3 regions of the Alteromonas sp. Cnat3-28 genome follow, and region 3 is predicted to be linked to each of the others. Evidence: predicted binding sites of a transcription regulator. Region 3 holds the regulator's gene; each other region holds the start of a gene.
The links. Region 3 encodes sigma-54, which starts transcription at its own class of promoters, with help from an activator protein. Its sites were predicted from a motif close to GTTGGCACGNNNNTNGNNT; they were not measured.
Positions count from the first base shown of each region.

Region 1: glnA (glutamate--ammonia ligase) is a predicted target of sigma-54. The motif match lies at 2,629-2,647, and genes of this name have one in related genera.
Region 2: MHM87_RS05790 (flagellar basal body rod protein FlgF) is a predicted target of sigma-54. The motif match lies at 7,233-7,251, and genes of this name have one in related genera.

Region 1 covers NZ_JAKREY010000012.1:144,216-152,269, reverse strand. Annotated here, with positions in the region: gene MHM87_RS13700 (response regulator) at 1-63, opposite strand, end outside; gene typA (translational GTPase TypA) at 425-2,257, opposite strand; gene glnA (glutamate--ammonia ligase) at 2,714-4,123, shown strand; gene MHM87_RS13685 (DUF4124 domain-containing protein) at 4,372-4,989, shown strand; gene glnL (nitrogen regulation protein NR(II)) at 5,120-6,205, shown strand; gene glnG (nitrogen regulation protein NR(I)) at 6,195-7,604, shown strand; gene MHM87_RS13670 (HD domain-containing phosphohydrolase) at 7,667-8,054, opposite strand, start outside.
Region 2 covers NZ_JAKREY010000004.1:86,191-94,244, reverse strand. Annotated here, with positions in the region: gene flgL (flagellar hook-associated protein FlgL) at 1-711, opposite strand, end outside; gene flgK (flagellar hook-associated protein FlgK) at 719-2,761, opposite strand; gene flgJ (flagellar assembly peptidoglycan hydrolase FlgJ) at 2,778-3,728, opposite strand; gene MHM87_RS05805 (flagellar basal body P-ring protein FlgI) at 3,789-4,901, opposite strand; gene flgH (flagellar basal body L-ring protein FlgH) at 4,924-5,604, opposite strand; gene flgG (flagellar basal-body rod protein FlgG) at 5,616-6,404, opposite strand; gene MHM87_RS05790 (flagellar basal body rod protein FlgF) at 6,451-7,194, opposite strand; gene flgE (flagellar hook protein FlgE) at 7,419-8,054, opposite strand, start outside.
Region 3 covers NZ_JAKREY010000020.1:13,418-21,471, forward strand. Annotated here, with positions in the region: gene lptC (LPS export ABC transporter periplasmic protein LptC) at 1-212, shown strand, start outside; gene lptA (lipopolysaccharide transport periplasmic protein LptA) at 181-735, shown strand; gene lptB (LPS export ABC transporter ATP-binding protein) at 738-1,463, shown strand; gene MHM87_RS16640 (RNA polymerase factor sigma-54) at 1,537-3,018, shown strand; gene hpf (ribosome hibernation promoting factor) at 3,049-3,336, shown strand; gene ptsN (PTS IIA-like nitrogen regulatory protein PtsN) at 3,350-3,793, shown strand; gene rapZ (RNase adapter RapZ) at 3,878-4,723, shown strand; gene MHM87_RS16660 (HPr family phosphocarrier protein) at 4,723-4,995, shown strand; gene mgtE (magnesium transporter) at 5,170-6,528, shown strand; partial or broken gene MHM87_RS16670 (winged helix-turn-helix domain-containing protein) at 6,579-6,806, opposite strand; partial or broken gene MHM87_RS16675 (spondin domain-containing protein) at 6,803-7,303, shown strand; gene MHM87_RS16680 (ClpXP protease specificity-enhancing factor) at 7,488-7,961, opposite strand; gene sspA (stringent starvation protein SspA) at 7,958-8,054, opposite strand, start outside.

The sequences.
Region 1 (8,054 bases), on a different contig from region 3:
CAACGCGTCAGTAATAAGGTCAAGCGTGATAGGATCATCTTCAACTACTGCTACAGAAAACACTACCCTTCCCCTTTTTTTTGGTCATTAGCCGTAAATATTACAACGACTTAGCTCACGTGTTAAGGCGTCAGTCTATTGTACCAATCCGCATAGATAAATGCTCGCTGGGTATTGATCTACGCGGACTGATATTTTCAAGCATAGAATCTCTGAACGCTTTTGACCACTAACCTTTGGTCGATATTTAAACTTTTTCTAACGTTTTAGTGATAATGCTAGAAAGCAGCTTTTTTGATGGGAAGTGACGGTGTGTAAGTTGAGACACGATTTAAAAGATTGCAGGCCAAACTCATCGGCAAAATGGAAAAAAAATGCCAGCTGACGCTGGCATTTTTAAAATCGAATTAAGTCTTAGAAGCTATTAAGACTTAGGTGCACGTGATGCACGCTTACGCTCGTTTTCTGTAAGAAGCTTCTTACGAATACGGATAGATTCAGGCGTTACTTCTACTAGTTCGTCGTCATCGATGAACTCAAGCGCTTGCTCAAGTGACATTCTGATAGGCGGAACAAGTGTTTGCGCTTCATCAGTTCCCGATGCACGAACGTTAGTAAGCTGCTTACCTTTAAGGGCATTTACAGTAAGGTCGTTGTCACGGCTGTGAATACCGATAACCATACCTTCGTACACTTCAACACCGTGACCGATGAATAGGCGACCGCGTTCTTGAAGGTTAAACAGGGCGTTAGTTAGTGCTTTACCGTTTGCGTTAGCGATTAGAACACCGTTCTTACGCTTACCAATGATACCGCCTTTGTACGGACCATAGTGATCGAACGTGTGATATAGCAAACCAGAACCCGACGTTAACGTCATGAATTCTGTTTGGAAACCAATTAGGCCACGGCTTGGAATGATAAAGTCGATACGTACACGACCTTTACCATCAGGAGACATGTCAGTCATTTCTGCTTTACGCAGACCAAGCTGTTCCATGATTGAACCCTGATGCTGTTCTTCACAGTCGATAGTCAAGGTTTCGTATGGTTCTTGCGTTGCGCCGTCAACTTCTTTCAGAATTACTTCTGGACGTGACACTGCAAGCTCGTAACCTTCACGACGCATGTTCTCGATAAGAATACCTAGGTGAAGTTCACCACGACCAGATACGCGGAACTTGTCAGGATCAGGCATTTCTTCAACGCGAAGTGCAACGTTGTGTACTAGTTCGTCTTTAAGGCGCTCAAGGATGTTACGTGACGTTACATACTTACCTTCTTTACCTGCAAACGGCGAGGTGTTTACCTGGAACGTCATGGTTACTGTAGGCTCGTCAACCGTTAGTGGAGGAAGCGCTTCTACTGTGTTCACGTCGCAGATTGTGTCAGAGATCTTAAGTTCGCCAAGACCTGTAATTGCAATGATGTCACCCGCGTGCGCAGATTCAACTTCGTGACGAGCAAGACCAAGATAACCATATACCAAGCCAACTTTACCGTTGCGCTTCTTGCCATCAGCAGTAACAACCGTTACTTGTTGGTTAGGCTTAACAGAACCACGCTTAACACGACCTACGCCGATTACACCCACGTATGAGTTGTAATCAAGCTGAGAGATCTGCATTTGGAATGCGCCATCGATATCTGCATCAGGTGGAGAAACTTGGTCAACGATAGTTTGGAACAACGCCGTCATATCGTCTTCTTTAGTATCTGCATCTAGTGATGCCCAACCGTTAAGTGCAGACGCATAAACAACTTGGAAATCTAGCTGTTCGTCAGTTGCACCTAGGTTGTCGAATAGATCGAAAACTTGATCCATAACCCAATCAGGACGCGCACCAGGCTTGTCGATTTTGTTAATAACAACAATTGGTTTAAGACCTTGAGCAAATGCCTTTTGCGTAACGAAACGGGTTTGTGGCATCGGACCTTCTTGTGCATCTACAAGTAGAAGTACAGAGTCAGCCATCGACATTACACGCTCTACTTCACCACCGAAGTCAGCGTGTCCTGGAGTGTCTACGATGTTGATACGGTAGTCGTTCCAGTTAATCGCTGTGTTCTTAGCTAGGATGGTAATGCCACGTTCTTTCTCGATGTCGTTCGAGTCCATTACGCGCTCTTCTTGCTCGCCTCGAGATTCAAGGGTGCCAGACTGCTGTAACAGTTTGTCTACCAGGGTGGTCTTACCGTGGTCAACGTGGGCGATGATTGCGATGTTACGCAATTTATTAATATCAGTGGTATTCATGCTTATATAGAGCCTGTGTAAATCAACGTCTACTCCAATTCAGTGGAAAGGAGTATGCGTTAGATTTGTTGCAAAAAAATGCAGATAGAAAAATTTGCGCGGATTGTACAGAAAAACCACGACGTTTGCGCATCTTTTTTTGATGGAAACGAGTTTTATTGGTTTTTAAACACTTGTTCAACAAACAACCAGCCCTGTTGCACCTAATTAATCTTATTTGGTAGCTATACGCTACAAAGTAATCTAGGCTGATTGACGTGCAAATGAGCATGAAACGCCATATTGGTGCAACGTTGCACCAATATGATGCAATCTAATCCAAGCGGAAGTGATAGATGCCCGTCTATGCCACTGAAATCGGTAGACATATAGATGGCATGATAATCGCTTTCACTTTTGCCACTGTTGGAGTGAAGCTGATCATTCCGCATTTTTACATTAAACCTGGAGGACACGATGTCAGTAGAAAAGGCATTAGAGCTGATTAAAGAAAGTGAAGCGAAGTTTGTAGATTTACGTTTTACCGATACAAAAGGTAAAGAACAACACGTATCTATCCCTGCGGGCCTAGTTGATGAAGAGTTTTTCGAAGAAGGTAAAATGTTCGACGGTTCTTCAATCGCTGGCTGGAAAGGCATCAACGAATCAGACATGGTTCTTCTTCCAGACGCAACAAGCTGCGTTGTTGACCCTTTCGCTGAGGAAACACAAGTAAATATCCGTTGTGACATCGTTGAACCTTCAACAATGGAAGGTTATGAGCGTGACCCACGTTCAGTTGCTCGTCGTGCAGAAGAATTCCTAAAATCAACTGGTATCGGTGACACATGTTTCTTCGGCCCAGAGCCAGAGTTTTTCCTTTTTGATGACGTACGCTTCCACACTGACATGGCGGGTTCTTTCTTCAAGATTGACTCTTCTGAAGCTAAGTGGAACTCTGGCGAAGAGTTTGAAGGCGGCAACATGGCACACCGCCCTGGCGTTAAAGGCGGTTACTTCCCAGTACCACCAGTGGACTCTGCTCACGATATCCGTGCTGCAATGTGTCTAGTTATGGAAGAGATGGGCCTTGTTATCGAAGCGCACCACCACGAAGTAGCAACTGCTGGCCAAAACGAAATTGCTTGCCAATTCAATACGCTAGTTAAGAAAGCTGACGAAATTCAAGTTTACAAGTATGTTGTTCACAACGTTGCACACGCATACGGTCAAACAGCTACCTTTATGCCTAAGCCGCTTGTTGGCGATAATGGTTCTGGTATGCACTGTCACCAATCTATCTCTAAAGATGGCGTAAACATCTTTGCAGGTGACAAGTACGCAGGCCTTTCTGAAGAAGCACTTTACTACATTGGTGGTATCATCAAGCACGCACGCGCAATCAACGCGTTTGCTAATGCTTCTACTAACTCATACAAGCGTCTGGTTCCTGGATTCGAAGCACCGGTAATGCTTGCATACTCTGCACGTAACCGTTCTGCGTCTATTCGTATTCCTCACGTAACTAGCGATAAAGCACGTCGTATTGAAGTACGTTTCCCTGACCCAACAGCTAACCCATACCTAGCGTTCACTGCTATGCTTATGGCGGGGATCGACGGTATTAAGAACAAGATCCACCCTGGTGATTCAATGGATAAAGACTTGTACGACCTACCGCCAGAAGAAGCTGCTGAAATTCCAACAGTGGCAAGCTCGCTAGAAATGGCACTTGAAGCTCTTGATAACGACCGTGACTTCCTTAAAGCTGGTGGCGTTATGACTGACGACATGATTGATGCATACATCGATCTTAAGTCTGAAGAAGTAACGAAACTTAACATGACTACTCACCCTGTTGAGTTCGACATGTACTACAGCGTGTAATTTCGCACTGTATAGCAATTTATACTAAAGCCCGCTCTGCGGGCTTTTTTTATGCGTACGATTTATCTACTATGTTTTTATAGCTATGCTAATGAATACTCTTTCATGCTGTATCAACTGCGCACAGGGCTTTGCCCGCTTGCATCTGCATACAACTAGAAAGGTTATCCATAAGCCAAACATAGCAAGCTATATGAATTAGCCAGCTAGCCAAAACCACATTGATTAGGTAACGACACGTGCACTACATGACGCGACACATTTGCTTAATTTCGCTATTACTAAGTAGCGGCAATGGCTTACTGCCTGTGCAAGCGGAAATGCTGAGCCAAGAAAGTACCCAGCAAGAAGCACAAGAAAGCGAAACCGGACAAAGCAGCAATGCAACATCAGCCGCAGCTACCTCTCCAATGACCATATACAAGGTGGTAGGTAAAGACGGCTCTGTGACTTACACCGACAAGCCGCAGCTAAACGCAGAACCCCTAGCTTTCGATGTAAAAACGCAAAACGTAGTAACCGCGGCAAAGGTTACCCCACCTCCCCCTGCGAAGCCGGCTGCCCCCAAGCCCAACTATCGCGTAGTCATTAAGTCACCTGCACCAGAAGCGACAATTCGCAATAACTTGGGTGAATTCACTATTTCTGCCGCACAACCTGGTGCACCCAAAGCGCCAATCTACCGATTAATCTTTGACGACGCCCCATTAGCTAGCAATAGTTCAGGCGTCTTTAAGCTTACTGGTATCCATCGTGGGGCACATACCTATAAAGTTGAACTCACGAACAATACGGGCAAGACTCTTGCATCGTCTCCATTACAAACCCTTTACCTGCATCAGGCATCGGCGTTAATTAATAACTAATAGCGTGCAACCACTGTCATGTATGCGCACCATAGAGGTTCAGTGAACATTTCTTATTGAGCTCTTTATTCGCGCAACTCATCATTGCAAGCTACAATGCACAATTATGGTGCAAAGGAGACGAGCTCGGATGCATTCCACCGAGTTAGAAACACAACAGCTAATCAATAGCCTAAATACCGCACTGGTAATGGTAGACAACAAACTTACGATTGTTTACGCCAACCACGCTGGTGAAGCTTTGTTTGAGACTGGATTAAAACAACTTATTGGGCATCCACTTCAAGATTTTTTCTTGCCGGGCACAATAGAAACCACCCGACTTAAAGCTGCCATCAGAAAAGGTGAAGATTTCACCGAAAACGAAATTAAGTTGGCTTTTCGAGATAACCGCTATGTATCTGCCGACCTAACCGTTACCAACTTGCACTTCGAAGACGGCCCACGACTGCTATTTGAAGTTAAAAAGATTGACCAGCAAAAGCGAATTTCTCGAGAAACTTTACAAAACGCGCAGCATTACGCAGCACGGGAATTGGTTCGCGGCCTTGCACACGAAATCAAAAATCCTCTTGGTGGTATTCGCGGTGCAGCACAGCTATTAGAAAAAGAGCTGATTGACGAGCATAAAGAATTTACAAGCATGATCATTGAGCAGTCTGACCGTCTGCGAAACTTAGTTGATCGATTGCTTGGACCAAATTCACTACCTCGATTTGAAGAAAGCAACGTGCATCAAGCGCTTGAAAAAATACGCAGCTTAATGCGCTTTGACTCAGACAATCCCATTACCATAGTTCGCGACTATGACCCCAGCATACCACCGCTTATGTTAGACCCTGACATGATTCAGCAAGCGGTGCTCAATATTGTGCGCAACAGCGTTCAGGCATTAACCGAGAGCCAAACCCCCAACCCACAAATTAGGTTAATTACGCGAATAGAGCGCCAAATGACAATTCAAACGAAGCGTCACGCGCTGGTAGCAAAAATAAAAATTATTGATAACGGCCCGGGTATTCCGGCTGAAGTAAAAGACACACTTTTCTACCCCATGGTCACAAGCAAGCAAAATGGCTCTGGGTTGGGTTTGTCTATTTCACAGACCCTTATAAACCACCACGGCGGCAAAATAGATGTAGATAGCTACCCTGGTCACACTGAGTTCGTAATTTACATACCAATAGATCGTAAGGAGACAGACGATGACGAATGAGTCTGTGTGGATTGTCGATGATGACAGTTCTATTCGTTGGGTGCTGCAAAAGGCCTTACAAGCAGCAGATATCAGCTGCTTAAGTTTTGAAAACCCTGAAGATTTATTGCTTCAACTTCAAAGCGGCCAAGCCCCTGAAGTCATCATTTCAGACATAAGAATGCCACAAATGGACGGCATGACGTTACTGAACGAAGTGCATGCCTCGCACCCTATGCTCCCCGTTATCATTATGACGGCGCATTCGGATTTAGACAGCGCAGTTAACGCATATCAAAAAGGCGCCTTTGAATATTTGCCGAAGCCATTTGATATCGACGAGGCAGTAACCTTAACCCAGCGGGCGCTAGCACATGCCAGAGAGCAGTCCACCGTATCTAAAGTGCAAGTGGAAGACGTAGTAACGGAAATTATTGGCGAAGCACCTGCCATGCAGGAAGTGTTTCGTGCCATAGGTCGCTTGTCTCGCTCTTCAATTAGCGTGCTAATTAACGGGCAATCAGGAACGGGTAAAGAACTTGTGGCGCACGCCCTTCATAGGCACAGCCCAAGAGCAAGTAAACCTTTCATCGCCCTTAATATGGCCGCCATTCCTGCCGACCTTGTAGAATCAGAACTATTTGGCCATGAGAAGGGCGCGTTTACCGGAGCCCAGGCAGCTCGCCAAGGCCGCTTCGAACAAGCCGACGGCGGAACATTGTTCTTAGATGAAATAGGCGATATGCCGTTAGATGTACAAACCCGCCTTTTACGTGTGCTTGCAGACGGCCAGTTTTATCGTGTCGGTGGACATCAATCAGTGAGTGTGGACGTACGCATCATCGCTGCAACTCACCAGAATTTAGAACAAAGGGTTGCTGAAGGTAAGTTTAGGGAAGATTTATTCCACCGCTTAAACGTTATCCGAGTGCACCTTCCTTCACTTAACGAGCGCCGCGAAGATATTCCACTACTGACCCGTCACTTCTTGCGCCGAGCAGCCAAAGAACTTGATGTAGAAGCTAAAAGCATATCGAAAGACGCTGAGCGCGTAATGTCTCAGCTACCATGGCCTGGAAACGTAAGGCAGCTAGAAAACGTGTGTCGCTGGTTAACGGTAATGGCGAGTGGTCAAGAAGTGCTGCCCAGCGATCTGCCACCGGAAATTCACAGCGATAGCAGTATTGAAAAACCTAGCGCTGAATCGGGTGAGTGGCCAGATTTGTTGGCAAGCTGGACTGATAAACAGCTTCGCGACGGCCATCACAATATTCTTAACGACGCGATGCTGACGTTTGAGCGTATTATGCTTGAGCGAGCACTTCAGCACACTCATGGCCACAAACAAGATGCGGCTAAACGCTTGGGTTGGGGAAGAAATACCCTAACAAGAAAGTTAAAAGAATTGGGCGTGAACTAACCCTAGTGATTACGCCGTAAGCTAGCAGGGAACTCACTGCTAGCTTATGAGCGGCTTGCTACCTAATGTCCTTTCGTCAGTAGCGCCGTCATTCCCTGATTGAAATGCCTTACCCACTTCATACTAAACTGGCCCTTGGCGCTTCGATTTATTTCTATCACCGCCTCTTTTTTAGAAAGTACGTTATCTTCATTGTGCGCTCTTGGGTGTGTCATTGCATCGTAGGTATCAACAATGGCTAATAACTTCGCACCTTCACAGATATCGTCTTCTTTTAGCCCCAATGGATAACCTGTTCCATCAGTGCGTTCATGGTGCTGCATCACGATTTTGCGCGCCATATCCCATTGGTCTAGGTGCTCTAACAAACGGGCGCTTTTATACACATGAGAGCGCATAAGATTAAATTCGATATCGCTTAGCGCATCGCCTTTGTGCAAAAGCTTCAAT
Region 2 (8,054 bases), on a different contig from region 3:
ATTAATGCGGTAATCGTTGTTTCCTGCGTTTACAGGGTCGTAATTCTTGTCAAAAAAGGTATCAAATGTTCCCTGCTGTCTCACAGAGGCAGTAGTTACCGTTGCCCCCGTTGTGCCATCAACTGAAAATTTAAATCGCGATAGCACGTTTTCAAAAACTTCATATCCGTTACTGGTTGATTGAATCTTCGAGCTATTAGATAGCTGCACAAAGCTTACACCAGGGTCGCCTGCGAAGGTAATGGCATTCCCACCCGCTGCTGGGTTGTATTCAAACGCCTGGTTGCCCGACTGGAAGCCCGCATACAAATAATTGCCATCTGCATCCTGTGTGTTCATCAGATCAAACACTTCAAGTTTTATCTGCTCTAGTTCCGCACCAATGGCGCGTTTATCAGGGTCATCTAAGATCCCATTTCCAGCCTGGACAATAAGCGTGCGTGCACGGTTAATTGAATCAGTAATATTGGTTAGCACAGCCTCTTGCTGTTCAAGCGACCCCGTTACCAAATCATTATTACGCTGAAACTGAGTAAGCTCATCAATTTCTTCAGTTAAGCGCAGCACCTTCGCTGCACCAACAGGATCGTCGCTGGGCGTGATAATGCGTTTACCGGAAGCTAGCTGTTCTTGGGTTTTCGCCAAGTCGCCCTGATTTTGCATAATCGAGCGCATGTTTTGATCATAAATTTGATTCGTTGATATACGCATAACTCACCTACCTTGCTGACTGCAAAATGGTATTAAATAATTCTTGAGCCGTAGACAAAATTCGTGCTGCGGCAGCATAGCTTTGTTGGTACTTAATCAAGTTTGCCGCTTCTTCGTCTAAGCTTACGCCTGAAACAGACTCAAACCAGTTTTGCGACTGTACTTTCATCGCTTCAGCGGAAGCCAATGAGACACTGGCCATTGATGCATCTTCACCAATGCGTCCTACCATAGACGCATAGGCATCTTGAAAGGTTCTAGGCCTATTCGTCGCTTCGCTACTCACCTGTACTTTGTTTTCATTTTGAAGAGCAGCTAAATTAAGCGCATTGCTGTTGTCGTTAAAGCCATCTGTATTATAGCTAATTGAAAAGCTATCCCCTGCTTTTGGTACACCGTCTAAACTGAGATCAAAACCAGGGTCTGGGCTTATTCCTGCCTGAGTAATAAGATTATTTAAATTTGTTGTTCCTGTGACAGTTGCTAACACTGTACCGCTTCCATCTAATACCTCGTAGGTATCTGCAGCGGTAAAGCTAATTTGAGCTGGCGCTGTATTTAAAAGGCCACCCGCACCATCAAAAGCAGAAGTGCCCACTTCCGTATTTGACACAGTTACATCTGTTACGTTGGCACTGCCTAAGTTAGTGCTATCAGCCCCAGCTCTTACTGGGTTTGCAAAAGCCAAATCTTCGGGGCGGTCGGAGGCTAAACTTATCTTTGAAGCCACGTCTTTGGTTGGCTGAATCAGAAACTCGTTGCCAATGGTATAGGGGTCGCTCCCCGCAAAGTCTATTTCAATACCACCAGGCAATTCATTAAAACCAGGCGATATAGCAAAGTTTGAAAAAATAATGTCATTACCTGAACCATCTTTTTTCGGTGTGCCATCTGGATTCAAAAACGTAATTTCTATTTCGCTGGGCACACCTGCAGAAACTGCCGTCACTTCAATTTTATAATCGGCGTCAGTTAATTCAGCGCCTTTACCCTCGGTAATCTGCGCAGTAACAACATAGTCGCCATTGGTATCTTCGTAGGCTAAGCCTCTGAACGAAGGAATATCGAAAATGTTAGTGCCGATTTGACCGTCTAAATCCATACCCAATTTATTTTGAGTATTCATTGCATCGGCGAAAGCGACGGAGAGCTGACCTACATCACGCATTGTTGGCCCTAACACTTCATTGCGATACTCAAACAACCCACCCAATGCGCCGCCAAGATCACTTTCCAAAATTCGTAATGATGCGTTGTTTTTGGTTTGTGAGCCAAAGTCAGTTTCTAACTTAATTTCTTTCGTCGTTAAATCCGCACTAGAGCTTAACTCAAAAAGGTTGAATGCACCGTTTTCAAGAACGAGTGACTCACCTGACGTAAGATTAATGGTCACAGCACCATTTTGTGTAGTGCTCTCTTTAACCGTAATACCCATGATAGAAGCAAGCTCGTCGATAGCCTGGTCTCTTTCGTTGAGCAGAGCGCTTGGTTGATCGCTCGTATTGTTACCATTGGCAATAACAATATTGCGGTTTAGATCGCCAATGTTGCCAATCAAGGTGTTTGCTCGATTCACCATCGACGTGAACTCTAGGTTGAGCTCTTCCTCTTTTTCTAGCATATAATCCGACAAGGTTCTCATTCGGTTATATAAAGACTCTGATTTACTCAGTACTTGTTCGCGTGACGCCAAATTAGTTGGATCATCAGCAGCAGTTTGCAACGCAGCAAAGTACTCGCTCAATCCTTGAGAGATTGAGTTAGCCTCACTCGCTAATAGGTTATCAATGGCCGCTGTTTTACTAGAGAATGCCTCAAGCTCGCCGACAGAAGTAATGTCCCTGCGCAATTGATTTTGAGCAAATACGTTGATGATACGTTCGGTATTGCCGATCTCTACACCGAAGACTTGGCTGTTTTGAAGCTCAGTGCGCTCGCGAACATAGCCTGGCGTGTTGACGTTGGCAATATTGTTACTGGTCGTTTGTAATAGCTTACTACTGGCGTTAACACCACTGGTGGCTAATGAGAATAAATCGACAGAACTCACAATGTAATCTCCAATGCTATGGCATTAACGTGCTGAGACGATCGCTGTTATACACTGCCATTATCTTGCGCGCGTATTCAGGGTCGGTAGCGTAGCCCGCTTCTTGAAGCGCATGGGTATAGCGCGCTGCGTCAGAAGCATTCTCGACAGCATGGCTGTAGCGAGGCTGTGAAGTGATAAAGCGTCCATAGTCTTCCATTGCGTCTTCTACTGACGAGTAGGACCTAAAAGCAGCCTTTTGTTTTTGCGGCAGTCCATTGTTAAATTCCAACGTGTCGACTACAGCCTGCTCTCCTTGCCATCCCTTATTTGCTTTGATGCCAAATAAGTTGTGCGAGCTTTCCCCATCCGCTTTATGGATAACAAATTTCCCCCACCCGGTTTCAACTGCTGCTTGGGAAATTATTGCTTTAGGATCCATTCCGTATTTTTCTGCCACTTTCTCAGCTATTGGCATTAGGCTCTCTACAAACTGCTCGGGACTTTCGAACATGGCATCTTTTTGTGCTGACTGGCTACGAATAGACTGTGAAGAAAGGGCAATATCCTGCGCCTCAGCTACGTTGTACACACGGTTTCTGTTAAGTGATGATAAGTCGCCGTCACTTCTGATTACACTGGCAGGCGTATAGCTATCCTCAGTTTGACCTAACTGTTTAACAATGACATCAGCGAGACCTAAGCCACCACCGGAAGTGAGGTCTGTTGCTAGCTGTTGGTCGTGCATATCACGATAAAATTTAACTTGCTGCGAATTAAATGGGCTATTTTCGTCAGAAAGGGCATCTTGCGCTTTACGCATTGATTTCAACATCATTTGCACAAATATCGCTTCAAACTGCTGGGCAGCTTCTTGCAATACCGTCTCGTCGCCCGACGCAATGGCTTCACGCATTTTGTTTATGCTGCCCATATCGTGGACATTGCGAGCCATATCAAGCTGACTTTTTGTGCTAAGTGATTCCATCGTGCTTATTCCGCTGTGACCTTATTTTTACTAACGTCTCGTAAATGCTCTTTGCTCGTTTTAAATAATAACGAGCTCTCCACGCAACGCGCCTGCTTGACGTAATGCTTCCAAAATTGCCATTAAATCGCCCGGCGCAGCGCCCACCTCATTGACCGCGCGCACAAGCTGGTCCAGAGTAACGCCTGGCTCAAACTTAAACATGCGGCTATCTGCCAAATCGACATCAACAATCGACTGAGTGGTAACGGCAGTCTGCCCTTCACCAAATGCGTTAGGTTGAGAAACTTGCTGATTTTCAGAGATGGTCACCGTTAGCCCGCCGTGAGTAATTGCTGCTGGTAACAAGCGAACGTCACTGCCAATAACAATGGTGCCTGTGCGGCTGTTTATTACCACACGCGCTGGCGCATCAGCTGGTGTAAATTCGAAGTTTTCTAAGGTAGCCAAAAAGCCCACGCGCTGACCGACATCTCGCGGGGCCGACACGCGAACAGACGCTGCATCAATGGGCTTAGCAATAACATAGCCATTTTCCGGCTGTGCACCTAAACGCTCGTTGATCGTATCTGCAAGCGACTTGGCTGTTGAGAAATCTGGATAATGGAGGTTAAGCGTTAACGTGTCGCCATTGGCAAAGCCTGTTGGTACAGATTGCTCTACCATCGCACCGTTTGGAATTCTGCCTACCGTTGGCGTATTAACGACAATACGAGAGCCATCACCGCCTTGTGCGCCAAACCCGCTCACGACTAAGCTGCCTTGCGCTACAGCGTAGACTTTACCGTCAACACCGCGAAGAAACGTCTGGAGCAGCGTTCCGCCTTGAAGACTGGCCGCTTCGCCAACTGAAGAAACCGTAATATCAATGGTTTGTCCGGGTTTTGCAAAAGCAGGCAGGTCGGCGTGTACCGCCACTGCGGCCACGTTTCGTATTTTTGGCTTGGTGTTAGCGTCAAGACTGATACCAAAGTTGCGCAGCATGGTTCTGAAACTTTGTTCGGTAAACGGGCTTTGTTCACCCGTTCCAGGCAAACCTACAACAAGACCATATCCCACTAATTGGTTACTACGTACGCCTTGAATACTCGCTACATCTTTAATGCGCTGCGCACCTGCCTGTAAAGATAAAAGCATTGTGAAAACGGCTAATACTACTGAAAACAAACGCATGTTCACTCTCCTATCCTAAAACCTAAAGAGGCCACCAAGCAGAATCAAAGAACTTGGTTAACCAACCCTTTTCTTGTGCTCGCGCAAAACTTCCCGTACCCGAATATTGGATACGCGCATTTGCAACCTTAGTGGACACGATTTCATTCTCGGGACTAATGTCTGCCGGACGAATGATGCCGGTAAGACGGATATATTCATCGCCCTGATTCAGGGTTAGCCACTTTTCGCCACGAATAACAAGGTTGCTGTTAGGAAGTACGTCGACCACAGTAACGGAGATAGCGCCGTTTAAGCTGTTGCTTTGGTTAGCTGTGGCATCACCGGAGAAATCTCGGGATGAACTTATTCCCAATTGTACGGACTCTCCGCCAATATTTATCGCTTGCCCAGCTAGCCCGGTTATAGGGTTAAGATTGACGTTTGAATCTTTCGCTGTGCTAGTGTCGGCTGATTTGCTCGCTTGGGTATTCTCGCTTAACGTTACAGTGATGATGTCACCGACTCTTCTTGCAGTAACGTCAGAATATAAGTTGTTAGCAAGCTGCGAACGAAAAAGCGAGCCATCCTCTACTACCGTTTCACGCGGGTAATCTGGCACTACCGGTGCAAACGACGGGTCGTTTGCCTGAACGGGAGGCTCGTTTGTACTGGCGCAACCGCCAAGTATCAGAAGTGCAGCAGATAAACCTAAAATACGCATGATGCTACCTACTAAAGTTGCTGAATAACCTGACCAAGCATTTGGTCGACCGATGAGATAACCTTTGAGTTCATCTCATACAAGCGCTGGCTTTCGATAAGGTTTACTAACTCTTCGGTCACGTTTACGTTAGAGGTTTCCAACGTGCCTTGTGAGATGTAACCCAATCCTTGCAGACCAGGGATCCCCTGAATAGGCGCACCGCTTGACGCTGTCTCTACATAAAGGTTTTGTCCGGTTGGTTGTAATCCGGTTGGGTTAACAAAGTCAGAAATATTAAGCTGACCGAGTACCTGCGGTTCAGCTTGGCCCCGTATGCTCACGCTAATTTCACCATCTTGAGAAATTGTGATTTGTTGCGCATCTTCGGGAATAGCCACTTCAGGCTGAAGCAAAAAACCCGCGCCGGATGTAACAATTTGGCCTTGGTCGTTCAGTGAAAACTGACCATTTCTCGAATATGCTATGGTGCCGTCGGGCTGCAATATTTCAAAGTAACCACGACCTTGAATTGACATATCAAGCGCGTTTTCAGTGGTTAACAGGTTACCTTGCGTATGTGCTTTTTGAGTAGCTACGACCTTCGAGCCTGAACCAAGCATAAGCCCAGAAGGTAGCTCTGTGTCGGCTGACGAACGACCGCCTGGCTGATTGATATTCTGATAAAGCAAATCTTCAAACACCGCGCGGTCTTTTTTAAAGCCCACTGTTGATGCGTTTGCTAGGTTGTTAGACACCACGGCCACATCAGTCTGTGCGGCGTCTAGTCCGGTTTTACTTATCCATAGTGCTGGATGCATGTTAACCTCCGACGTTGCTCATAGGGCAACGGTGATAAAAATTCTTTTACAGGATGCGTAGTAGCTGATTACCGCGAGTATCAAGCTCTTCTGCTTGCTTCATCATTTTGACTTGAAGCTCGTAGTGACGCTGCAGACTTATCATGTCCACCATTTCGTCAACAGCATTAACGTTGGAACCTTCAAGCATGCCCGACATTACTTTTACGTTGGCATTGGCTGGCGCTATTGAGCCATCTTCCATTCTAAATAAGCCGTCATTGCCACGTTCCATGTCTGCATAGTTTGGACTAACTAATTTAAGTCGCCCCACTTCTTCAATAACATTGGCAGGGGCACCTAACTGTCTCATCGACAACGTGCCATCGGCGGCGATATTGAGGTTATCTAAAGGAACAGGAAGGAATATTGGCCCATTGTCACCAAGCACGACGCGATCGTGGATATCTGTCAAAATTCCGTCATCGCCTAACTTGAAATTTCCATCACGCGAGTAAGCTTCTTGACCATTTTGATCTTGTACAGCGAACCAACCATCACCTTGAATGGCTACGTCTAAATCGCGGTCTGTTTTAATCATCGGACCCGACTCGTAATTATTCGACGGGCTCTCTGTCATGGAAAACACGCGAGTCGGCAAACCTTCGCCGTAGGCCGGCATTGACCTTGCCTGCTCTAACTGCGCTCTGAATCCCGTTGTCTGTGCATTAGCCAAGTTATTGGCCCTAATCCCTGTTCCCAGTAGGTCTTGGGAGGCGCCACTTGCTGAAATATAGAGAAGTTTGTCCATGACTGACTTTTGACTCTGATTAAACCTTAAACAAGATTTTGCAAAGGCAGTGCCAATCTGTGGATATTTAGTGCAATTGACAAATAAGGGCGGTATTGAATTGATATATATAGAAAAATAAAAAGGTCGCATTGTTGCGACCTTTCTAAATCGACTCAAATAGGTACAGTTTTCCGCGCCTAAATTTTGCCGCTTAGCAATCTGCTAATGTAGCTTACTGCAAACTATCGAATGTTAAGGATAGTCTGGTTTAGCGAGTTGTTCACTTCAAGCGCACGCGAGTTTGCCTGGAAGTTACGCTGAGCGATAATCATGTCGATGAGCTCAGTGGTAAGGTTAACGTTAGCTTGTTCTAGCGCCGAAGAGTTAATTTCGCCGAAAGTACCGGTTGTTGCTTCACCCGCTAGTGCCTCACCTGAAAGAATACTTTCCTTCCACTGAGTACTGCTCTCTTGAGTTAGGCCTTGTTCATTAGAAAAGCGAACCAAAGCGACACGAACAATAGGTTCAGACGTACCATTAGAGAACGTTGCACGAACCAAGCCATCCGGACCAATGTCGATACCTGTTAATCGACCTACAGGTAAACCGTCTTGTTCTAGTGAAGTAACTTCAAACGCAGAGGCGAACTGAGTCGGCTCATTAGGCGTCGCGTTATTAACATCGAGGTTAAAATCAATGCTTATTTGCTGCGTAGGATCTGAGCCATTAGCAAGAATACCTGCGCCTAACGCTTCTGTTTGCATTTTGAAGTCAAGTGTAGGTAGGCCATCAGGCGTTTCCATGCCAGCAAAATCACCACCTTGAGAGAAGATAAGTTTAGATGCTGTTACGGCGTTACCAGTGTTACCACCGACACT
Region 3 (8,054 bases):
TTGAGAACCAAACTGGCGATGACTTTGTCAGAAGTATATCGACCGAGTACATTCAAATTAATTTAGAAACCAAGCAAATGACATCTGACCAACCCGTTGAAATACTGGGCACCCAATATGTCATTTTAAGTAATGGGTTTAACGCGAATTTACGCACACAAGAATACGAGCTTTTAGATCATGTACAAACCACTTATTCCCCTAGCAACTAGTTTATTGCTTGCCATCGCTAGCGGTGCGGTACACGCCAGTGAAGATGATTTTTCGCAGCCCATAAAAATAGGCTCGAACACCCAGTTTATCGACGGTAAAAATAAAACTGCGTTGTACAAAGACGACGTACTCATAACTCAAGGCTCTTTGGTTATTGAAGCTGACGAAGTGGAAGTAATTGCCACTGACGGTGGTGGTCGTGAAATATTTATTGCTAGAGGAAAGCCGGCAAGCTATTCCCAGCAATTGGAAGACGGCACGCCCGTTTCGGCAAAAGCAAATGAAATACGCTATGAAGTGGTAAACCGAACGATTTCTCTTGCCGGAAACGCAGAGTTGAAACAAGACACCAGTAAAGTACAGGGTGACAACATCACGTTCGATATGATTACCGAGCAATTGCTAGCGACTGGCGGCGCAGGTAAGGATGGTGAGGGTCGAGTGACCACAGTATTCACACCTGAGACCATTCGCAAAACTTCGTCTAAGAAAGACAAAAAAGACAACGAGGGCAATGAATAGCAATGGCAACTTTGAGCGCTAAAAATCTTGCTAAGGCTTACAAGTCACGACAGGTTGTTCGAGATGTAAGTCTGTCTGTCTCAACGGGTCAAATTGTTGGTCTTCTTGGCCCAAATGGCGCTGGTAAGACCACCACATTCTACATGATTGTTGGTTTAGTGAATCTGGATAAAGGCAAGATTGAAATCGACAACAATGAGCTAACTCATCAGCCCATGCACGAGCGCGCACGCCGCGGAATTGGCTACCTACCGCAGGAAGCCTCTATTTTCAGAAAGCTCACAGTGCATGAAAATATCATGGCCATTTTGCAAACCCGTAAAGATTTAAATTCACAACAGCAAGAAGAAGAAGCAGATGCGCTACTTGATGAATTTAATATTAACCATATACGTAATAGTACGGGGATGAGTTTGTCAGGGGGCGAACGCCGTCGCGTTGAGATTGCCCGCGCTCTGGCAGCAAAACCGCAATTTATTTTGTTAGACGAACCATTTGCTGGTGTTGATCCAATATCAGTTAATGATATAAAGAAGATAATACAACATCTTCGCGATAGGGGTATTGGAATCCTTATCACGGACCATAACGTACGAGAGACATTGGATGTTTGTGAAAAGGCGTACATTGTGAGTCATGGCGAGCTTATTGCGCAAGGAACGGCGGAACAGGTTTTAAGTAATCAAAAAGTAAGGGATGTATACCTAGGCGAACAATTCAGGCTATAGTTAATGTAACCGAATTGTCATTTTTCAGTTTCGCTCTGGTATATTCAATTTAGAGCATTTAAATAAGACGTAGATGAAATCATCTTTACAGCTAAAATTTAGCCAACAACTTACCATGACACCACAGCTTCAGCAGGCCATTAAACTGCTGCAGCTTTCTACACTTGATCTTCAACAAGAGATCCAAGAAGCGCTCGATTCTAATCCGCTATTAGAAGTTGAAGAAGGTAACGACGAGCCGCAACTAGAAAAGAACAATATCGACAACGATGACAGCGGCTCTGAGGCCACTGCTTCTGCATCTAGTGACACACTAGAAGCCGGCGATGCACTTGAGAAAAACGATCTTCCCGATGAGCTGCCAATCGACAGCACATGGGACGAATACTACTCTGCTTCATCTTCGCCAGCTCCAGGTCCATCCAATGACGACGAGCAAATCTTCCAAGGTGAGACTACTGAAGATATTCAAGAGCACCTTCTTTGGCAAATGCGCCTTACCCATTTCTCGGATACCGATCGCGCAATCGCTACAGCAATCATCGACTCTATTGACGAGTCAGGTTATTTAACCGTTACCCTTGATGATATTTTAGAAGCGGTTAACGATGATGATATGGAAGAGCCGATTGAAATGGACGAAATAGAATGTGTGCTAAAGCGCATTCAGATGTTCGACCCTATTGGTTCTGGCTCACGCTCTCCACAAGAATGTTTGATGGTGCAATTGCGTCAATTTTCAGAAGACACACCGTGGCTTGCTGAAGCGAAGCAACTGATTGAAGAGTACTCTGACTTACTGAGCAGCAAAGACTATCGTACGCTTATGCGTAAAAGCCGATTGAAAGAAGATCAGCTACGCGAGGCAATGCGTTTACTGCAAACCTTGAATCCTCGCCCAGGTAGTGCTTTAGTTACTAAAGAGCCTGAGTACGTTATTCCTGATGTCTCAGTAACCAAGAAAAATGGCCGTTGGGTGGTTGAGCTGAACCCCGACAGTCTGCCTAAGTTAAGCGTAAATCAACAATACGCTGCAATGAGTCGCCGTGCCAAGAATAGTAGCGATTCACAATTCATCCGCTCACACATGCAAGAGGCTAAGTGGTTCATAAAGAGCCTTGAATCTCGTAACGAAACCTTAATGAAGGTTGCAAACTGCATTGTGCAGCAGCAAATGGGCTTTTTTGAGCACGGCCCGGAAATGATGAAACCAATGGTGCTAAATGATGTCGCAGAAATGGTAGATATGCACGAATCCACTATTTCGCGAGTGACAACGCAAAAGTACATGCATACGCCACGTGGAATCTTCGAATTGAAGTATTTTTTCTCAAGCCACGTTGCAACAGAGTCTGGTGGTGAATGTTCATCTACAGCGATTCGTGCATTGATCAAGAAATTAGTGGCCGCTGAAAAGCCTAGCAAGCCGCTAAGTGATAGCAAGATTGCTTCATTGTTGGCCGAACAGGGCATTAAAGTTGCCCGGCGAACAATAGCAAAGTACCGGGAATCGTTGTCGATCCCGCCGTCGAACCAACGCAAAAGCCTTATTTAATCGGGCTTAATAATATAAGGAAGACGAAATATGCAAATCAACCTTACTGGTCATCATGTCGAAATCACCGACTCTTTGCGTAATTATGTCGATACGAAGTTCAGCAAACTTGAACGTCACTTTGATCACATTTCTAATGTGCATGTCATCCTGAACGTTGAAAAATTAAATCAAAAAGCCGAAGCGACCGTTCATTTAAGTGGCGCTGAAGTATTCGCATCCTCAGAAAATACCGACATGTATGCGGCGATTGACAGCATGGTTGATAAACTCGACCGGCAGGTAATCAAGCATAAGGAAAAACTGAAAAAACATTAGTAGTTAATTAAGCATGGATATACAAGCCATCGTAAGTCTGGACCGCACCGAGTGTGCGGTTCAGTGTAATAGTAAAAAGCGAATTCTTGAGATCATCGCTGATATCGCTGCCAAGCAAAACGAGAACATTGATCAGGCAACGGTACTCAACAGTTTGATGGCTCGAGAGCGTATGGGTAGTACAGGCATTGGCAATGGTATCGCCCTGCCCCACGGACGCCTGCCGGGCCTCGAGAAAGTGATTGCCATTGTTGTAACCAGCACGCCAGCAATCGACTTCGACGCCCTTGACGAGAAACCCGTAGACATCTTTTTTGCTCTACTCGTTCCTGAGGAACAGACCGAAGGACACCTTCAAACGCTGGCCACCGTGGCTGGTAAACTAAGCGACAAAGAAACGATTAAAGCAATACGTCGCGCAACGACAAGCGACGATATTCTATCTGCATTAAGTTAAACATTAAGCGCCTATTAACCGTTTAGTAGGCGCCTAATTCAACAACGCGTATGTGATAAAACCAGAGTATTAGGGAGAAAGTAGGTGAAGCTGATAATAATCAGTGGTCGTTCGGGGTCTGGTAAGTCTGTCGCACTTCGCGCATTGGAAGATTTAGGTTATTACTGTGTTGATAATATCCCGGTAAACTTACTTCCCACCTTAACCCATACAGTTGTTGACGAGTACGATCAGGTTGCGGTAAGTATCGATGTGAGAAACTTACCTAAAAATCCTGACGATTTGGTAGAAATTCTAGACTACCTGCCTTCTTCGTGGTCGATGACCATTGTTTACATTGACGCGAGCGATGATGTACTGGTTAAGCGTTTTAGCGAAACACGTCGTCTTCACCCTCTCGCCAAGCTTAATAAATCGCTTTCAGAAGCCATTAAAGCCGAGTCTGCCCTACTTGCTCCTATTGCTGAGCGCGCAGATTTATATCTAGATACAGATAAGCTTACCATTCACCAACTGGCAGAGTTAATTCGAGAGCGTATCCTGGGTAAGAAAAGCTCACGCCTTGTGCTTGTGTTTGAGTCGTTTGGCTTTAAGCACGGCATTCCTAAAGATGCGGATTACGTTTTTGATGCCCGCTTTTTACCTAACCCCCACTGGGAGCCCGACCTTAAACATCTGACCGGATTAGACGCACCAGTAGAAGTATTTTTGGGGTCGCAGCCTGTAGTGACCAAGTTCATTTGGCAAATTCAGAATTTAATAACGACATGGCTGCCTCATTTAGAACGCAATAACAGAAGTTACGTAACCGTAGCCATTGGCTGTACTGGCGGGCAACACCGTTCGGTTTATATCGCACAGACCCTGTCGAAAACCTTCAGTGAAATACACCCTGATGTTCAAATTCGCCATAGAGAGCTGAATCAGTAATGACTATTCAAAAAACGCTAACTATCGTCAATAAGTTAGGGTTGCATGCGAGAGCGGCGACCCAACTGGTTAAACTGGCTAATCAATTCGACGCTAAAATCATCTTAAAAAAAGGCGATAAAGAAGCAGACGCAAGCAGTGTATTGGGATTAATGATGCTTGAAAGCCATCAAGGTGAACAGGTAGATGTGATTGTGGACGGCAGTGATGCTGTTGATGCACTTGCAGCTATTGAAGAGCTTATTGAGGGCAGATTTAACGAAGACGAATAGTCTTACTTACCCAATCCATTGACCAATTAATCAACACTTAGCGCAGTTATCTTAAAATCCTGCGCAAAACCTACGCAATTATCATGACAGACTCATCATAATTGCGATATTCTACGCCCACTTAGGCTCTATGGCCTGCATTGTTCATCTTTTAGCTTGTAGGAATAACGCCTTATGGCAGAAGCGCTTGTTTCTAAATACGTACAAACTCAGTTACGCGCACTCAACGCTGCGTTGACCAACGGTCAATTCGTATCTGTACGTAAGCTTCTGCTTGAATTACCGCCTTCAGACGTCGCCCACATTCTTGAATCTAGCCCTAGCAGAACCCGTGACGAATTATGGGAGCTCATTGATGGTGACTTTCACGGCGACATTTTAGAAGAACTGTCTGACGATGTTCGAAACGGTATCATTACAAAAATGCTTCCCGCTAATGTGGTTGACGCACTTGAAGAGATGGATACCGATGACTTAGCAGAGACGCTAAGCAGCCTTCCCGAGCCAGTATTGGCCGATATTCTAGATTCGATGGATGCACAAGATCGCGTGCGCGCAGAGCAAGCGCTGTCTTACGGTGAGGAAACCGCTGGTTTCATCATGAACACCGACACCATCACTTTACGTCCAGATGTGACCATTGACGTGGTTCTGCGCTATATCCGCTTAAAAGGTGAGCTACCTGAGAATACGGATACGTTTTACGTGGTAAACCGAACTGACAACCTTGTTGGTATTGTTCCGGTTACCCGTTTACTCACCGCAGATACCGACGATAAAGTGTCTGACGTTATGGATGAGGAATCTGAAGCGATTCCTGTGAATATGCCAGACGATGAAGTCGCAAGCCTGTTCGAGCGATACAATTGGCTTTCAGCACCTGTTGTAGATGAAAACCATCGCTTAGTGGGCCGAATTACCATTGATGACGTGGTTGATATTATTCGTGAGGACGCCGAGCACTCGATGATGAGTATGGCGGGTCTTGATGATGACGAAGATACCTTTGCACCCGTTATGCAAAGTACCAAACGACGCTCGGTGTGGCTGGCGGTAAACTTAGTGACGGCGCTAATGGCTGCGATGGTGAGTGATCTATTTGAAGCAACGCTGAGCCAACTGGCTGTGTTAGCTATTTTAAATACCATTGTCCCTAGTATGGGCGGTGTAGCGGGTAATCAGACGCTAACGCTAGTTATTCGCGGTATGGCATTAGGCCATGTTAACGCGAGTAACTCACGATGGCTTATCAGTAAAGAAATATCCATCGGCTTTTTAAACGGTGCCATTTGGGCGGTGCTTATTGCCTCTGTCATCGCGTTATGGAAACAAGATTACATGCTGGGCGTAATTATTGCCTTTGCCATGATGGTAAACATGATTGCGGCTGCTTTAGCGGGTGCAACCTTACCTATGATCATGAAGCGTCTTAAGATAGACCCTGCCCTAGCTGGCAGTGTTATCTTAACTACGATAACCGATGTAGTGGGTATTTTTGCTTTCTTAGGTACTGCGACGCTGTTTCTAATTTAAGTTAATTTTGAACTCTCATGCCTGATAGGGCATGGTGAGCTAAAAAATACTCATGCAATAAGCGCTTTCGCTATATATCCATTGACGTTCAACTTGTAACCCACACCCCAGACGGTTTCTACTAGCTGTCCACCATTTTCAATACTGTTGATTTTATCAAGCTTAGTGCGTAAACGATTTATATGGGTATTCACCGTGTGCTCGTAGCCTTCGTGGTTATAGCCCCACACCTCACTGAGCAATTGATTGCGAGAAAAAACTTGGTTTGGATTACGACAATGATTCAAATACGTGGCACCGTTTTGGCGGACTTCTTGCGCCGAAAGCTACGTTAAGCTATCCCTTCGATACTATGGACAAGCCATATCTTTCGCTACTTTCCATGCTAATACCTACTAACGACGCTTTTGTTGGTATGGACAGTATTGAAATTCCAACCGAGCCGGGTACCTACACTTATTACCTTAATGCATACGACGCCGGTACTGAGCTTATCGATGAATTAAATAGTGCCCGTACAGATGTTGTTGAAGCTGGGACCGGAAACGCGCTGGGTGGATATGGCGTACCGGGTGTTGCCGGTGGCGGTGGTGAAGCAGCGGGTTATGATGTGGTGAGGGATGATCTTGCCGATGCAGTAAGACTTCACCAAGGTGTAGTTACTAGTGCAAACGCTGACGATCCAAGCCGTGAGGGTCTATCCACATCGGTACTAACCGAGGCCCATCGCTTTGATTACCCAACGAGCCGCGCGGTGATAACCCGAACCCGTTAAATGGTTAAACACAGTACCACGTGAAAGCGCCCTATTACGCAGGTAATGGGGTGTTTTTACTTTTGTGCGAAGGGGAACCGGAGATAAAACTTAACGGGAATAAGAAAGATAAGCGCTGGCTTTGCTGAGTAGATAAACTTCACAAAACCAGGCTAATACGTTATTTGATAAGCTATTTAATAAACTATTTAATAACTTTGAGGGTAGGCTTACCCTTTTTAGGTGGAACAGGTGCGTCTTTCACGTCGCTTGCATCAGCATCTTCCAGCGACGTCGGTCCGCTAGGTTGAGAAACATCTTCAGATGTTTCTGGGCGCTCTTGCTGCGCACGAGCCACATCTTCTTCAGTGGCGAATACCGTACCTGCACCATTTTCTCTTGCGTAAATAGCCATTACCGCTTCACAAGGCATACTTAATCTTCTAGGTTGCCCAGAAAAGCGTGCTTGAAACGATAAGCCATCTAAATCAAGAGAAAAGTTAACACACGCACTAGGCGATACGTTTAAAACGATCTGACCGTCTTTAACGAACTCCTGCGGCACTTCAACCAACTCGTTGGTTGCATCTACCACAATGTACGGCGTTAAGTCGTTATCAACAATCCACTCATAAAAAGCCCTAAGCAAATAGGGCTGGTTTGACGTCATAGATGTCATAGCGGGTTGTGGATCTCACGCTCTTGGTCAGTCAAAGACGCTTTAAATGAGCTACGAGAGAAAATACGGTTCATGTAAGCGTTAATTTCTTTG